One region of the Streptomyces sp. NPDC006643 genome, then DNA from elsewhere that is predicted to be linked to it. Evidence: riboswitches for the same ligand, from Rfam matches in the RefSeq annotation. Region 1 holds a riboswitch; each other region holds the start of a gene.
The links. A riboswitch is a leader RNA that binds a small molecule or an ion and turns the genes downstream of it on or off. The one in region 1 is predicted to bind cyclic di-AMP.

Region 1 (5,214 bases):
GTGGGGAGGAGCCGTCGACGGGCTCCCCGGCGCCGGCCGGCTTCACCGCGGCCAAGGTCCCGGCCGGCCCGGTGACGGACGTACGGGCGCCGGAACTCCTCGCGTACGCCTGGCATCCCGAGGGCGAGGTCCGCTGGGAACTGCGGACCGGGACCGGCCACGGGCCCCGTCTGGTGCTCACCCAGAGCGGGCCGCACGACTTCGACACGGAGGGCGCGCTGACGGTGTGGCGGGACCGGGTGGAGGAACTGGCGGCGGCGCTGCTCCGCACCGACCGGTGACGCACCGTCCCCCACACCGGTGCGCCGCCGGCAACACCGCAACACCGCTGCGTGGCCCCAACACCGCTGCGCCGCCCGCACGTTAATGCCTTGTCCCGCTCCGGACCCGCGCTCTAGTGTCGCGTCCATCGACGTGTAGCTCAGCAGCAGAGCACCGGGCTCCAGACCCGGAGGGCGCAGGGGCGGCACCTGCCACGTCGGCTTATGAACGACGACGCTGAGCAGCAGCTTCTCGCCGGGTCCGGCGGATCCGGGTCCTATCCGCGGGGTCAGTTGGCCCGCGCGTTCCTGACCTCGCTGGTCCACGGTGACGCCGACACCCGGCGCCGGGCCGCCGCCCGTGTCGAGCGGTGGCGGGCCGTGCTCGACGGGATGCGTGACGGGCGGCTGGACATCGGGTCGCGTACCCCGGTCGCCGGGTTGCCCGCCTGGGTGACGCCGGAGGTCGTACGGGGCGGATTCGCCACCTCGGCCGCGAGCGCCGGGGGGCCGCTCCAGCCGTACGAGACCGAGGCCGCCGCCCTGGCGGGTGTGCCCGCCGAGCGGCGGGCGCTCTTCGCGTACTGCCTCACCGAACCGGGCCTGGCGCGGCTGTCCGCGCTGCTCGACAGTGGCCGCTACTCCGTCGCCCTGCCCGAGGAGGCCGCGCTGCTGACCGTGGCCTGGCTGGTGCGGGCCGGTGACGTGGCGGGGGCGCTGGCGCTCGTGGATGTGCTGGAGCCCTTCGCCGACCGGCTGCGGTTCACGCCCCGGCCGTCCGCCCTGCCGCTGCCGGACGCGCGGGCGGTCCACCGGCGCACGGTCGGCGACGCCGGAGCCTCCCTGGCCCGTCGGCGGCCCAACCCGGCCGTCGAGGCGCAGCGTGAGGCGCTGACCGTCTGGCAGCCGTTCGGCGACGAACTGCTCGCCCTGTGGCTGGAGACCTCCGGCGGGGGGCGCGTACTGGACCGTGCGCCGGACGGCATGTGGCGGGAGCGCGGCGCCGAACTGCTGCGCCGCTACCGGGATCTCGCCGAAGCCCATACGCGCTGCGCCAAGCACCGTGACCCGAAGGAGAACCTGGCGATCCTGCGCGGCGCCCTGGAGGAGACGGTCGCCGGCCGGCCGCTGGACGCGCGCCGGCTCGGGCTGCTGCGGCACGCGGTGGAGTCCATGGTGCGGCGGCGGGGCCGGCCCGGTTCCGCCCGGCACGGGGAGCTGCGTGGCCGCCCGGCCGCGCAGGCGGCCCAGCCCTCGCACTACGCGCTCGCGCAACTGGTGGCGCGCAGGCTGTCGGTCCTTCCCCAGGAGGCGGGCGCCGCCGAGGTGGCGCCGCTGGTCGCGGATGTGTCCCCGCGTGAGGCCCGGGAGACGGGGCTGCCCGCGGGAGTGGCCGTCCCCGCGGTGGTGCGGCAGGTGGTGGAGGGCGCGCTGAGCGCGCCGGTCGGCACGCTCGTGGAGCGCGGCCTGGTGCCGTCCGCCGAGGTGCTGGCCGAGCTGGTGCCCCAGCTGGTCGCGGTGACCGGGGCGCGGGCCTATCCGGACGAGGCGCTGCGCGCCCTGATGGCCGCGAACTACCGGGCGTTCCGCAACCGCCGCTCGCTGCTCCTGCTCAACCTCGGACGGCAGGTGCGGGTGGCGGAGTTGCCGTGGGTGCGGGCGGTGGAGGACTTCGCCGACACGGCGGGACGGGAGAGCCTGGAGCAGGCCCGCACGGCGCTGCGCCGGCTCGGCGAGCTGACCGTGCAGACGTTTCCCGGCACGCTCGTGCCCAACGCGCTGGTGCGCGAGTTCGGGGTCCTCGAACGGCAGGCGGGACTCGGCGCGCCGTTCGTCGAGGAGCTGGCGTCGGACATCTTCATGGGCACCTTCACGCCCAAGTACCTGACGGCCGCGCGGATCGCCGCCGAACTGCTCGGCGGCACGCTGTACGAGCGCTACTACGGGATCGACTACGCGGCGGTCCGTAATCTCGCGATCAGTGAGGTGAGCGAGGCGCTGAGCCCCAGGCACGCGCGTTCGCGCGGTGGGCGCAGGTCGCCCGGGTTCGCGAAGCTGTGCGCCGAGCGGGCCGGCGAGTCGCTGACCGGGGCCTGGTCGGCCGCGGCGAACGGAAAGATCATCGAGCAGGCCCAGATCCTCACCACCCACAATCTGGCCACCCTGGTCCGGCGGGTCGGCATCGTGCCCGAGCCGGGCTGGGAGGATCTGGCGCTGCGCTGTTTCACCACCGTGTGTGCCGTGACGGCCCGGGTGCACGGCAATCCGCGACCGCTGACCGCCATCAAGGACGCGGCGTACGCGTGGCGGCAGATGATCTTTTATCTGTCGTTGTGCGATCCGGCCGGGCAGGCCCGGGTGATCGGTCTGCTGGACGAGGAGGCGGCCCGCCGTCCCGGCCATGTCGCGGCCAGGCTCGGCCCGGCGCTGACCGGTCTGCGGCAGGTCGCGGACGGCGGCACGGCCGACTCGGGCGGCGGACGCCTGCTGCTGGGCTGGGCCACGGGAGGCCACTGGCTCCGACCGGACCCCGGGCGCTGACAGCGTCGCTCACGCCGATCGCCGGCCGGGCCGCGGTTGCGGCGGCCGGCCGGCGATCGGGGTCAGGTCAACCGGGCTTCTTAGTAGGGGCCGTTGACGTTGTCGATCGAGCCGTAGCGGTCGGCCGCGTAGTTGCACGCGGCGGTGATGTTGGCGACCGGGTCGTAGCTGTCGGTCGACGTGCCGGGCACGTGGTACGCCTCGAACGTCGGGGCGATGACCTGGAGCAGGCCCTTCGAGGGGGTGCCGGCCGCGGCGTTGGAGTCCCAGTTGTTGATCGCCTGGGGGTTGCCGCCGGACTCGCGCATGATGTTGCGGTGGATGCCGTCGTACGAGCCGGGGATGCCGTTCTGCGCCATGATGTCGAGCGCTTCGCGGATCCAGCCGTCCAGGTCGTTGGTGTAGGACTTGGCGGCGGTCTGGACGGCTTCGGTCTTCTCGGCCGGGGCGGTCGTGGCGGCCTTGGCGGCTCCGGCGAGCTTCAGCTTGAGGCCGGGGCGGATGAGCGACGGGTTGTCGCCGATGGCGCTCTTGTTGTTCTTGTACAGCGCCTTCCAGCCGCCGCTCACGGAGCGGGCGTCCGCGATCTTGGCCAGGGACTCGCCCTTGACGACGGTGTGGGTGACCTTGGCGGCGGTGGCGGCCGACGGGGCGGCGGCGACGTGCTGCGGGGCGGGCGCGGCGCCCGCCGTGGTGGCGGTCAGCAGGGGCAGGGCGAGTGCGGCACCGCCCGTGCCGGCGGCGATGAGCCGGTGGGCGAGCGGGATGGTGCGGGAACGGCGGTGCTTACCCTGTGCGGGCATGACGAGGTCCTCTCCGTCGCCTGCGAGGTGAGCTGTCGGGTTCGGGCGGGAGATGCCCGGCCGCGCCGGAAGGCACGACTTCACCCCAAGCCGGTCCGGTGTGCCGGATCGGCGACTTACCTGGGTCCCCCGCTCCTGCCGTACGTAAGTGGTTGGATGCGGTTTCCGGGGCGGCGGCAGGATTCGGCGTTCCGTCCGGAATGACGAGAACGTAAGCGAGAACATCCGGGCGAAACAAGTCCTGAATTCGCGGCGCGACCCCATTCGTAGATCCGGCGGCGGTCAATTCGAATTCCCGCCCGACGGTTCAGGGCTCAACTTTCCTTTCCCGTGCGGGAGGTGGGCGGTCGGCCAGGAGAAACGATCCGACGACGCTGTGACACACCTCACGGGGATTCGACGCAACCGCGCCTCCACAACACCGCCCAGAAACGGACAAGTTAGGCGTCGATTACCCATAACGACCCGATCCGCAAAGCGGACAAATGATTGCTTTCCGCGAATCGGAGGCAAGTGGCGGCGGGTGGCCCACGCCTGAGTGAATTCACTTCCGTCGCCGCGCCAACAGCGTTTGTTCACGGGTGAATTCGGCCGGGCGACGCGGTATGCGCCACCGGGGAACGGCCGCGGGGAGTGGGCGTCGTCCAGTGGTACCAAATGCCGCAAACAGCACGAAACCCGGCGTCTGTCGTACGGCTCCCCTCACAGAGCCGTACGGCAGACGCCGGGCGGGCGCGTGCCCCGCTAGCCGGCGATCCGCCTGGTGCCGGGACCGCCGGTGATCACGAAGCTGGATCCCGGTTCGACGAGGACGTCGCCCTCGGCCGAGTTCGAGATGGTCACGTTCGTCAGCGTCGCGCTGCCCCGGGCACCGCCCATCGCGAGGATGCCGGAGCCGTTGTTGGACTTGTCGATCGTCACGTCGCTGATCTCGACGTCCGGCACGTTGCCGCCGCCGTTCTTGAACTGAATTCCGTCATAGGTGGAGTCGGCGATCTCGGTGTCCCTGATCTTGACTCCGGTGATGTCCCGGCTGGCCGGGAAGATGGTGATCGCGCCGAACTCCTGGTCCTCGTTCCAGAAGGCACCACCGGTGCGGTGCAGCGTGTTCCCGGTGAGCAGGGTCTCGCCCGAGAACGGCAGCGGGTCATGGTCGGTCGCCAGCATGATGCCGGGATAGTTGGCGGTGTCGGCGATGAAGTTGTTCTGTGCCTTGTTGCCGTAACCGCCGTATATCGCGATGCCGTTCGCCCGCCAGGGCAGCTGAATGGTGTTGTCGGTGAACGAGTTGTCGTGCGCGATGTCCACCGCCGGGTCCTTGACATAGCGGTTGGCCCAGATGGCGAGCGAATCGTCACCGGTGGTACGGAAGGACGAGTTGTACACCGTCGAATTGCGTGTGCCGTTGGTGAAGTTGATGCCGTCGGCATAGGTGTTGCGAATACGCATTCCGCTGAATTCGAGGCCGTCGGCGGGGCCCCAGAGCGCCGGGATGTTGTCGTAGTCGCGGCCGACCCAGACACCCACGTTGGCGTGCTCGATCCACACGTTGGAGATCTTGGTGTTCTGGCCGAAGCGGCCGTTGAGGCCCACGCCGCCCTCGGCCCCGC
Region 2 (5,214 bases), on a different contig from region 1:
CCGCGCGGGGGCCGGCCGAGCTGCTGCCTGAACGCGTCGACGTCCGCCTCGGTGGGTTCGGTGCGCGGCGTCTGCGGAGGGGGCGTTTGCATACCTGCGTCGGTTTCCTTGATGTCTATCTGTCCGTCCGGTCGGCGGTGTCGACGCCGTCCAGGAGATTGGAGTACCAGGGCCGGTCGGCCGCGCCCTGGTCGGTGCGGCGCTCCTCGGCCGCCCGGGGGTCGGTCATGATGTAGCCGGTCTCCCCCGGCATCACGTAGTGCAGATGCTCGCGCGCCAGACGCTGGACGTACGCGTCGTCCTGGAGGCGGGCCCGCTCGTCCCGCAGCTCCTCGACCCGCTTCGCGGCCTCGCGCGTCAACTGCTCCTGCTCCGCGATGTCACCGCGCTGCGCCACGTACTGCCGCATCGGGTAGGCGAGCGCCACGATCAGCGAGCAGACGACGAGCACCAGGAAGGCCGCGCGGCCGGTGAGCCGGGAGCGGCGGGCCTGCCTGCGGGTCTGCGAGCGGTAGACGCGCGCGGCCGTCTGCTCGCCCAGGATCCTGATCTTGGTCGCGGTGGAGAACCGGTCCCTGTTCGCGGCCATGGTCCCGCCTCCCTCAGAGGTCGAACTCAGAGGTTGAGCCGGTCTCGTACCTCTGTGCTGCCGTACAGCCTCTGTACGCGCGTACGTCCCCGGACACGGTACGGGACCGTGGCCGGGGACGGCCGTAGGACGGGCGCTGCGATCGGTGGTCGAAGCCGTCAGTCCTTGAAGCGGGGGAACGCGCTGCGGCCCGCGTACACCGCCGCGTCGTCGAGGATCTCCTCGATACGCAGCAGCTGGTTGTACTTGGCGACGCGCTCGGAGCGGGCCGGGGCACCGGTCTTGATCTGGCCGCAGTTGGTGGCGACGGCCAGGTCGGCGATGGTGACGTCCTCGGTCTCGCCCGAGCGGTGCGACATCATGCACTTGAAGCCGCTGCGCTGCGCCAGCTCGACGGCGTCCAGGGTCTCGGTCAGCGAACCGATCTGGTTGACCTTGACGAGCAGGGCGTTGGCCGAGCCCTCCTCGATACCGCGGGCGAGGCGCTCGGGGTTGGTGACGAAGAGGTCGTCGCCGACGATCTGGACCTTGGTGCCCAGCTTGTCGTTGAGGACCTTCCAGCCGGCCCAGTCGTCCTCGAAGAGCGGGTCCTCGATGGAGACCAGCGGGTACGAGGCCACCAGCTCCTCGTAGTACTCGGTCATCTCGGCGGCCGAGCGGGACTTGCCCTCGAACGCGTAACTGCCGTCCTTGTAGAACTCGGAGGCCGCCACGTCGAGCGCGAGCGCGATGTCCTTGCCCGGGACGTAGCCGGCTTCCTTGATGGCCACGAGGATCAGGTCGAGCGCGGCGCGGTTGGACTCCAGGTTCGGCGCGAAGCCGCCCTCGTCGCCGAGGCCCGTGGAGAGCCCCTTCTCCTTCAGGACCTGCTTCAGCGTGTGGTAGACCTCGGCGCCCCAGCGCAGCGCCTCGGAGAACGACTCGGCGCCGATCGGCGCGATCATGAACTCCTGGATGTCCACGTTGGAGTCGGCGTGCGAACCGCCGTTGAGGATGTTCATCATCGGCACGGGCAGCAGGTGCGCGTTCGGGCCGCCGAGGTAGCGGAACAGCGGCAGGTCCGAGGCCTCGGACGCGGCGTGCGCCACGGCCAGGGAGACACCGAGGATGGCGTTGGCGCCGAGCGAGGACTTGTCGGGCGTGGCGTCCAGGTCGAACATCGCCTGGTCGATCAGACGCTGCTCGGTGGCGTCGTAGCCCACCAGCTCCGGGCCGATCTGCTCGATGACGGCGAGGACCGCCTTCTCGACACCCTTGCCCTGGTAGCGGTTCTGGTCACCGTCGCGGAGCTCAAGGGCCTCGAACGCACCGGTGGAGGCACCGGAGGGGACAGCAGCACGGCCGGTGCTGCCGTCGTCGAGGCCGACCTCGACCTCGACCGTGGGGTTGCCTCGGGAGTCAAGGATTTCCCGGGCTACGACGACGTCGATGGACGGCACGAGCATCTCCTTCTGGGATGTGACGCGTGGAGTGCAGGGCCTCATTGGCCTTGCGGCAAGAGCCTAACCGGCTCCCGGTCGGCGGTCGGCAGATGCCCGCCCGCTGGGACGAAAAGAGTCCTCAATGCCCGTTCGGCCACGAATGTCCTGAGGTCACCGGTGAGCGGAGGGACCTGCGGGACACCGGAGGCCGGACGGGCCCGGGCCCCGGCCCGGCGCGTCCGGGGGGAGTGAGACGCGCCGGACCGGGGCCCGGTGGGGGGTGAGCCCGGGGAGAGGGTCAGCTCAGGTGGAGCTGCTGACCCGGGAAGATCTCGTCGGCGTTCTCGACGATGTCCTTGTTCAGGTCGAAGAGCTTCGCCCAGCCGCCGTCGACCTTCTTGGCCTCGGCGATCTTGGAGAGCGTGTCGCCGGCCTTGACCTTGTACTCGCCGTCGCCCTTCTTGACCGGACCGCGCGTCTCACTACGCGAGGCGGGCTGCTCCTGCGCGGCGCGCGGCGCGGACTCCTGCTTCGGGGCGGCCTTCGGGGCCTGCTGCTTCGGCGCCTGCTGCTGGGTGGAGCCGGCGTCGTTCTTGGCGTTGGACAGGCCCACGCCACAGCTCGGCCAGGCACCCTTGCCCTGGCCCGCCAGGACCTTCTCGGCGATCTGTATCTGCTGGGCCTTCGACGCCTGGTCGGCGCTGGACGCGAAGGCGGTGCCGCCGTACGCGGCCCAGGTGGAGGGCGAGAACTGGAGGCCGCCGGAGTAGCCGTTACCGGTGTTGATCGACCAGTTGCCGCCGGACTCGCACTGGGCGACGGCGTCCCACTCGGAGGTGGTCGCGGCGGAGGCTGAGGTGGTGGCGATCAGCGGGGCCGCGACAGCGGCACCGGTGACACCGGCGAGCGTGGCGTAGCGGACGGCCTTGGACGGACGGCGGTGCTTGCCCTTGCCGGACTTGCTGGAAAACAGCATGCGAGATCTCCTCACCGACGCCTACGAGGTGAGCTGTCGGGTTCGGGCCAAGTGAGTTGCCCGGCCGTGCGGCGCGGGAACGTCTTCACGTCCCCTCGCACACGGCTGCACCCCGAGCCGGCCGTACTGACCGGCACTTACCTGGGTCCCCCGCTCCTGCCTTCGGCGCTTGACGCGACGAGTACTCCCCCCGACCGACGGCAGGATTCGGCGTGACGGTCGACGGTGCCCGCGGTGCGAGCGGTTCAGACCGTAAACACAGACATCCCGGATGTTCAAAGAAGGAACATCCGGGATGATTCGCCCATCCCGCCCCAGGGAAACCTCTGTTTACGCAGGTCGGGCGGGAAGCGAGGGGACTTTCCGGTCAGCTCGCGTCAGTTGGGGCGAAGAGACCCTTGTCTCACTTGCGCAGATCCGGACATAGCCCGCTTAACTGCCCCTACTTCGCGGTCAGATCGAGGCTCTGGCCGGGCAGGATGAGGTCGGCGTCGGAGCCCACGACCTCGCGGTTCGCCTCGTAGAGCGCGGGCCAGCCGCCCTCCACCCGCTGCTCCTCGGCGATGGCCCACAGGTTGTCGCCGGCGCGGACGGTGTACGAGCCGTCGGCGGCGGCGTCGCGTGCCGAACCGTCACCCCGCGAGGCATGACGGCCGCTTTCGCGCTTGTCGCCCGGCTTGCCCGCTTCGGTCGATCCGGCCTCGGGGCCCGCCGACGTGCCGGGCTCGGCGGTCGGGTCCTCCTCGGGGGCCGCCTCGCCGCGGTGCTTGCCCTGGCCGCTGCCGGGCTTCGCGCTCGGTTCCGTGCTCGCCTCCGTACGCGCGTCCGTGCCCGGCTCCTCGCCGCCGGCGGCGGAGTCACGGCCGAACTGCCCGGACGAGGGCGTCGACTCCGGAGCGGGAGGCAGCTCGGCCTCCTCGCTCGCATCGGGCGCGGGCTCGGTGGACTCCTTCGGCGTCTTCGGCGTCTCGGTGGCGTCGCCGGAGGGCTCGCCGTCGGGAGCCGCGTCGTCGTCCGCCGTGAGTCCGGCGACCAGCGCGCAGGTCGGCCACGCGCTCGGCCCCTGCCCGGCGAGGATCTTCTCCGCCACGGCTATCTGCTGGCTGCGGCTGGCCTGGTCGGGGGTGGGCGCGTACGCCGTACCGCCGAAGTCGGCCCAGGTCTCCTGGGTGATCTGGAGCCCGCCGAAAGCCCTGTTGCCGAGATCGGCACTCCACATGCCGCCGCTCTCGCACTCGGCGACGCGGTCCCAGGTGGCGGCGTCGGCCGCACTGGCCCCGCTCGCGCCGAGCAGCGGGATGGCGATCGCCGAGCCTGTCACCCCTGCCGCGACGACGAGGGCGGGGGCTTGACGGGGCCGACGGTGCCGGCCGTTCCCGGAGCGCATGCGGTTGCCTTCCGTGAGACTGCTGAAACGTGAATCCCGGACACGTGACTGCTGAGACGGTCGTGAACGTAGCCGTACTCCAAGGGCTGTCACAAGTCGATGCAGCGGAGATCACGTGAAAGTCACAGTGTTGAGGTTCCGTCAGTCACGCACCGCTGTGAACTGCACCGGGAGCGTGCGCAGTCCACGCATGATGAGGCCGCCACGCCACCGCAAATCGGATGGATCGACCGCAAGTCGCAAGTCGGGCAAGCGGGTCAGCAGCGTGCCGATCGCGGCCCGCCCCTCCAGCCGGGCGAGCGGTGCGCCGAGACAGTAGTGGATGCCGTGGCCGTAGCCGAGGTGTTTGTTGTCACTTCGCGAGAGGTCGAGCCGGTCCGGGTCGTCGAACCGCTCGGGGTCGCGGTCGGCGGCGGCGAGTACGACCAGAACGGGGTCGCCCACCGCGACGCTCTGCCCGCCGAGCCGGACGGGCTCGGTGGCGTAACGCCAGGTGGCCAGCTCCACCGGCCCGTCGTAGCGCAGCAGTTCCTCGACCCCGGTCGCGAGGAGCCCGCTCTCGCCCGCGTCGAGGGAGCGTTGCAGCCGTGCCCGCTGCTCGGGGTGCCGAAGCAGGGCGTACACCCCGTTGCCGACCAGATTCACGGTGGTCTCGAACCCCGCGAACAGCAGGATGAAGGCCATCGCGGCGGCCTCGTTCTCGGTGAGGTGTTCGCCGTCGTCGCTGGCCCGGATCAGACCGGAGATCAGGTCGTCGCCGAGGTCGTCCCGCTTGCGGTGGATGAGTTCGGCGAGATACCCGCGCATCTTCTTCACCGACCGGCCGACCCCGCCCCGCGGC
Region 3 (5,214 bases), on a different contig from region 1:
CGCGAAGGGGCGAACGACTACGCCTGCCAGACCGACGGCATGATCGGCCTGGGCTGCGGGGCGCGTTCGTACACCTCGGATCTGCACTACTCCTTCGACTACGCGGTCGGGACGCGTGAGATCCGGACGATCATCGACGGGTACACGACCACGGAGGACTTCTCCCGCGCCGAGGTGGGCCGGGCGGTCGACGGTGACGAGGCGCGCCGCCGCCATCTCCTTCAGTCGCTGCTCCAGGCCGAGGGCATGGCGGTGGACTCCTACCGGGAGCGGTTCGGCAGCCGTCCCGCCGACGACTTCCCCGCCGAGCTGGACCGCTTCGCCGGCCTCGGCTGGCTCGACACGGACGCCGGGCCCGGCCTGCTGCGGCTCTCACCCGAGGGTCTGGCGTACTCCGACGCGCTGGGCCCGGCGCTGTTCTCCCCCGCCGTCCGGGCCGCGATGGCCTCCTACGAACTGAAGTGAGCAGCCGTGGACCTGACGATCCTCTACCGGGGCCCGCTCGCCTCCTGCGACTACGACTGTCCCTACTGCCCGTTCGCCAAGCGCCGCGACAGCACGGACCAGTTGCGCGCGGACCGGGCGGCACTGACCCGCTTCACGGCGTGGGCCGCCGAGCGGACGGACGACCGGCTGTCGGTCCTCTTCACTCCGTGGGGCGAGGGTCTGACCCGGTCCTGGTACCGGCGGGCGCTCACCGAGCTCTCCCACCTGCCCCACATCGCGCGGGTCGCCATCCAGACGAATCTCAGCTGCCGTACGGACTGGCTGGCCTCGGCCGACCCGGCGAAGCTGGCCCTGTGGTGCACGTACCACCCGGGCCAGACGCCGTACGACCGTTTCCTCACCAAGTGCCGTGAGCTGAGCGGTGCGGGCATCCGGTTCAGCGTCGGCATCGTCGGCTTCCCCGAGCATCTCGCCGACGCCCGCCGTCTGCGGGCCGACCTGCCCGAGCATGTGTATCTGTGGGTCAACGCGGCGGAGGGGCGCACCTATTCGGACCCGGAGGCCGCCGACTGGACGTCGGTCGACCCGCTGTTCCCGTACAGCCGCCACCCCCACCGTTCGGCGGGTCTGCCGTGCCGCACGGGCGAGTCGGTGATCTCGGTGGACGGCGAAGGCACGGTCCGCCGCTGCCACTTCGTCCCCGCGCCCCTGGGCAATCTGTACGACGGCTCCTACCGCGCGGCCCTGAAGCCCCGTTCGTGCCCGCTGGCGGCCTGCGACTGCCACATCGGCTATGTCCATCTGGAGACGCTGCCGCTGTACGACGTCTTCGCGGGCGGCGTCCTGGAACGGATACCGGCGACGGTCCCGGCCGGCTGACGCGCCGTCAGCGACGCACCAGCGGGAGCAGATCGGGGCGTTTGGCGACGGTGTGGTCGCCCGAGGATTCGCCGCGCAGTCGGCGGCCTATCCAGGGGACCAGGTATTCGCGCGCCCACTGCATGTCGTCACGGCGCAGGTCCATGGGGCGGCGCGGCGGCAGCGGCGGCCACGGCTGGTCGGGGTCGGCGGGGACGGTCAGACCGAGGACCTGGGCGGCGCGCAGGGCCACGCGGGTGTGGCCCTCCGGCGACAGATGCAGTCGGTCGTGGTCCCAGGCGCGCCTGTCCTGCACCGACTTGAGCGACCAGAGGTCCAGGACCGGGCAGTCGTAGCGGTCGGCGATGGAGCGGACGTGCGCGGTGAACGTGGCGATCTTGCCGCGCAGATGGCGCAGCACCGGCACGCCCCGGGTGTCGAATCCGGTGGGGACCATGACGGTGCCGACCGCGCCCGTCAGGTCGGCCAGGGCGCGTTCGAAGCGTTCGGCGACGTCGTCGGGGTCGCTGCCGGGGCGGATGATGTCGTTGCCGCCGGCGCAGAACGTCACCAGATCCGGGGCGAGTTCCTTGGCGCGCGGGATCTGCTCGGCCACGATCTGGTCGAGCAGCCGTCCTCGTACGGCGAGATTGGCGTACCGGAACGAGCCGTGGCCGTGGTCGGTCCTGGCGTTGGTGTCGGCGAGCAGTACGGCGAGCCGGTCGGCCCAGCCGACGTAGATTCCGTCCGGTCCCAGCAGGTCGCCGACGCCCTCGGTGAAGCTGTCACCGATGGCGGCGTACGACCCGAAGGTACTTCTGTTTGTTGGTCTCGAATCGTCAGCCACAGCTGAACATCATTCACCCGCGTATGTGACCTACGCGACCGTAAGGAGGTGTTGACGCCGGTGAGAAAGACCACCGGTCAAAATTCGTTCAAGCCGGAATAAGGCAATGGCCGTTGGCGGGCACCCATGGCGCCGGCCAACGGCCATTCATTCCTGCTGGGTTCAGAGAGAAACGCCGTGCTCGCGCAGGTACGCCAGCGGGTCGACGTCGGAGCCGTAGCTCGGACCGGTGCGGATCTCGAAGTGCAGATGCGGTCCGGTGGAATTGCCGGTCGAGCCGGAGAGGCCTATCCGGTCGCCGCCGCCGACGCTCTGGCCCGCCGAGACCGAGAGCGAGGAGAGGTGGGCGTACTGCGAGTACTGACCGTCGTCGTGCTTGATGACGACCTCGTTGCCGTACGACCCGGCCCAGCCGGCCGACACGACGGTGCCGGGGCCGACCGCCTTGACGGTGGTGCCCGACGAGGCCGCGAAGTCCACGCCGGTGTGGTAGCCGCTGGCCCAGCTGCCGCCGGCCGCGCGGTAGGCGGTGGTGGTGGCCGCGCCGTCGACGGGGGCGGTGTAGCCGGAGGCGTTGCTCTGCGCGGCGGGCTGGTTGGCCGTGGTGGCGGCCTTCGGGGCGGGCTCGGCGGGCGCGGCCTTCCGCGGCTCCGCCTTCTTCGGGGTGGCCTCGGCCTTGCCCTCGGAGGACGCGGTGGTCTTGGCCTTCGCGCCGATGGTGAGCTTGAGGCCCGGGTGGATCAGCGACGGGTCGTCACCGACGGCCTCGCGGTTGTCCGCGTAGAGCTTCTGCCAGCCGCCGCTGACCTTCTGCGTCTCGGCGATCTTGGCGAGGTAGTCGCCCGCGGTGACCGAGTACGTCGTCGCGGTCTTGGCGGTCGCGGCCTGCTGGGCCGTCTGCGGCGCGGCGGAGGGCACGGCGTTCGCGGTCCGCGCGTGCGCCACCGACGGGGCGGCGGCGGTCTGCTCGGCGGCGTGGGCGCCCGTGGCACCGATGAGCGGAATGGCGAGTGCGGCGCCGCCCGTTCCCGCGGCGACCACTCCGCGCGTGATCGGGTTGGTCCTCTGACGGCGGTGCTTACCCTTTGCGGGCATGGCGAATTCCTTCTCCGGCGCCTACGAGGTGAGCTGTCGGGTTCGGGCTGGAGATGCCCGGCCGCGCCGTGACGCGACTTCACCCCAAGCCGTCCGGAAGTCCGGGCCGGCGTCTACCTGGGTCCCCCGCTCCTGCCACACATGGATGAGTGCTGGGTGGATGCGGATTCCGAACGGCGGCAGGATTCGGCGATCCGCTCGGATTGCGGTGACCGTAAGCCGGGTGGGCCGACCCGTACAAGCTGTCGTATTCCCTCGGCAATCCGCCGCCGAATATCGGCCGCCGTAAGCGGTCACCCTGCGTGGATTACGGATCTTCGAATTCCGTGCGACGTCCCAATTCCCTTCCTCGGCGCGGCCACACACCGTCACGGATATGATCTGGCTCACCAGCCGGGGACCATCTGCACCCATCTCGCCCGTGACCAGGGCACGTTAGGCCCAATCACCCAATACGGACAGAAGCCCTTTCGTGCACTGATTTCAGGGGGAACCCATGTCGTAAAGTCGGAGCGCGACAGCGTCGGCGACGAGCGCCGACCGCAGACGCGGAGGAGCTCACGTGACGCACGAGGTGCCGCAGCAGGTCCCGCCGGCCGAGCCCGAACTGGCAGGTGTCCGCAACTTCCGCGACGTGGGCGGTCTGCCGACCGTCGACGGGCGGCGCGTACGGTACGGACGGCTCTACCGCAGCGGTCACCTCGCGCACGCCACCGCCGAGGACGCGGCGTTCCTGACGTCGCTGGGGCTGCACACGGTCTTCGACTTCCGTAACGCGGCCGACCAGAAGCTCGACGGCCTGGACGTCGAGCTGCCCGGCGTACGGAACGTGAACATTCCGCTCACCGATCCGGCCGACGGGACCGAGTTCTGGAAGATGGTCCGCGACGGCGACCTCGACCAGCTGCGGTCGATCCTCGGCGACGGCAAGGGCGTGGCCCGGATGTCCGCCTCGTACCGTTCGATCATCCTGGACCGCACCGCCGAGCACCGTCAGGTGCTGCACGCCCTGGCCGAGGAGAGCCTGCCCGCCCTGATGCACTGCGCGGCGGGCAAGGACCGGGCCGGTCTCTCCATCGCCGTGTCGCTGCTCGCCGTGGGCGTGGAGAAGGAGGCGATCGAGGCCGACTATCTGAAGTCGAACGATCCGCACCGCCGGTATCTGGTACGCCGCAGCGACCCGTCGCCCGGCGGGACTTCACCGGAGGTGATGGAGCTGCTGGCCCCGCTCTTCGACGCGCGCGCCGTGTATCTGGAGACGGCGTTCACGACGATGGAGGAGACGTGGGGCAGCGTCGACCGCTATCTCGTGGACGGCCTGGGGCTGACGGACGAGACGCGCGAACGGCTGCGGACGCGTCTCGTCGACGAAGGCTGAGACTGAGCGCCGGGGGCTACTTGGCGCCCGCCTCGAAGAGCAGCCAGAGGAAACCGGCGACGGCGTGGCCGGCCACGAGGTAGATGAAGAGCCGGATGGCGAGACCGCGCGGGAAGTTGCTCTCCTCGTCCATGACGGACGACGTAGCGGGCGCCGCCTCGGGCACGACCGGCGGCGCCGCCCCGGGGGCAACCGCGGGCGACGGGTCCTGGACCTGCTCCGGTGAGTTCTCGGGCACGGCGATGACTCCTCTGGTCGGCTGGGCGAAGGTGATGACGGGTCAGCGGCGGTGGGCCCCGCCCGGCAGACACAGCTCCGCGATCGGGCTGGTCAGCAGGGTGTGTACGAACAGCAGCTCGGCGCCGCCGGGTCCGGCCGCCGCGAGGCGGTGCGGTGTCATGGAGTCGAAGTGGGCGCTGTCCCCCGGATCGAGCACATGGACGGCGTCCCCGAGGCCCAGCCGCAGCCGCCCCTCAAGGACATGGATCCACTCCTCGCCCGGGTGTACGCGTACGAGGTCGCCCTGCGCCCCGTAGGGCACCGTGACCCGCAGCGGCTGCATCGCCCGGCCGGACGAGCTGCCGGCCTG

Region 2: it holds a riboswitch for cyclic di-AMP, as region 1 does, so the genes downstream of both, ACFYNU_RS09265 (transglycosylase family protein) here and ACFYNU_RS29005 (LysM peptidoglycan-binding domain-containing protein) in region 1, are expected to answer to the same signal.
Region 3: it holds a riboswitch for cyclic di-AMP, as region 1 does, so the genes downstream of both, ACFYNU_RS02815 (LysM peptidoglycan-binding domain-containing M23 family metallopeptidase) here and ACFYNU_RS29005 (LysM peptidoglycan-binding domain-containing protein) in region 1, are expected to answer to the same signal.

The regions. Positions count from the first base shown of each region.
Region 1 is NZ_JBIAHA010000023.1:147,366-152,579, forward strand. It holds gene ACFYNU_RS28990 (SRPBCC family protein) at 1-281, shown strand, start outside; tRNA gene ACFYNU_RS28995 (tRNA-Trp) at 411-482, shown strand; gene ACFYNU_RS29000 (hypothetical protein) at 486-2,801, shown strand; gene ACFYNU_RS29005 (LysM peptidoglycan-binding domain-containing protein) at 2,882-3,604, opposite strand; cyclic di-AMP (ydaO/yuaA leader) riboswitch at 3,609-3,803, opposite strand; gene ACFYNU_RS29010 (glycosyl hydrolase family 28-related protein) at 4,349-5,214, opposite strand, start outside.
Region 2 is NZ_JBIAHA010000005.1:204,511-209,724, reverse strand. It holds gene ACFYNU_RS09280 (DUF501 domain-containing protein) at 1-92, opposite strand, end outside; gene ACFYNU_RS09275 (septum formation initiator family protein) at 116-589, opposite strand; gene eno (phosphopyruvate hydratase) at 748-2,034, opposite strand; gene ACFYNU_RS09265 (transglycosylase family protein) at 2,309-2,986, opposite strand; cyclic di-AMP (ydaO/yuaA leader) riboswitch at 2,990-3,164, opposite strand; gene ACFYNU_RS09260 (transglycosylase family protein) at 3,429-4,373, opposite strand; gene ACFYNU_RS09255 (cytochrome P450) at 4,515-5,214, opposite strand, start outside.
Region 3 is NZ_JBIAHA010000002.1:33,890-39,103, forward strand. It holds gene ACFYNU_RS02800 (STM4012 family radical SAM protein) at 1-465, shown strand, start outside; gene ACFYNU_RS02805 (STM4011 family radical SAM protein) at 472-1,326, shown strand; gene ACFYNU_RS02810 (SGNH/GDSL hydrolase family protein) at 1,334-2,152, opposite strand; gene ACFYNU_RS02815 (LysM peptidoglycan-binding domain-containing M23 family metallopeptidase) at 2,315-3,247, opposite strand; cyclic di-AMP (ydaO/yuaA leader) riboswitch at 3,251-3,409, opposite strand; gene ACFYNU_RS02820 (tyrosine-protein phosphatase) at 3,822-4,625, shown strand; gene ACFYNU_RS02825 (DUF6126 family protein) at 4,642-4,863, opposite strand; gene ACFYNU_RS02830 (XRE family transcriptional regulator) at 4,906-5,214, opposite strand, start outside.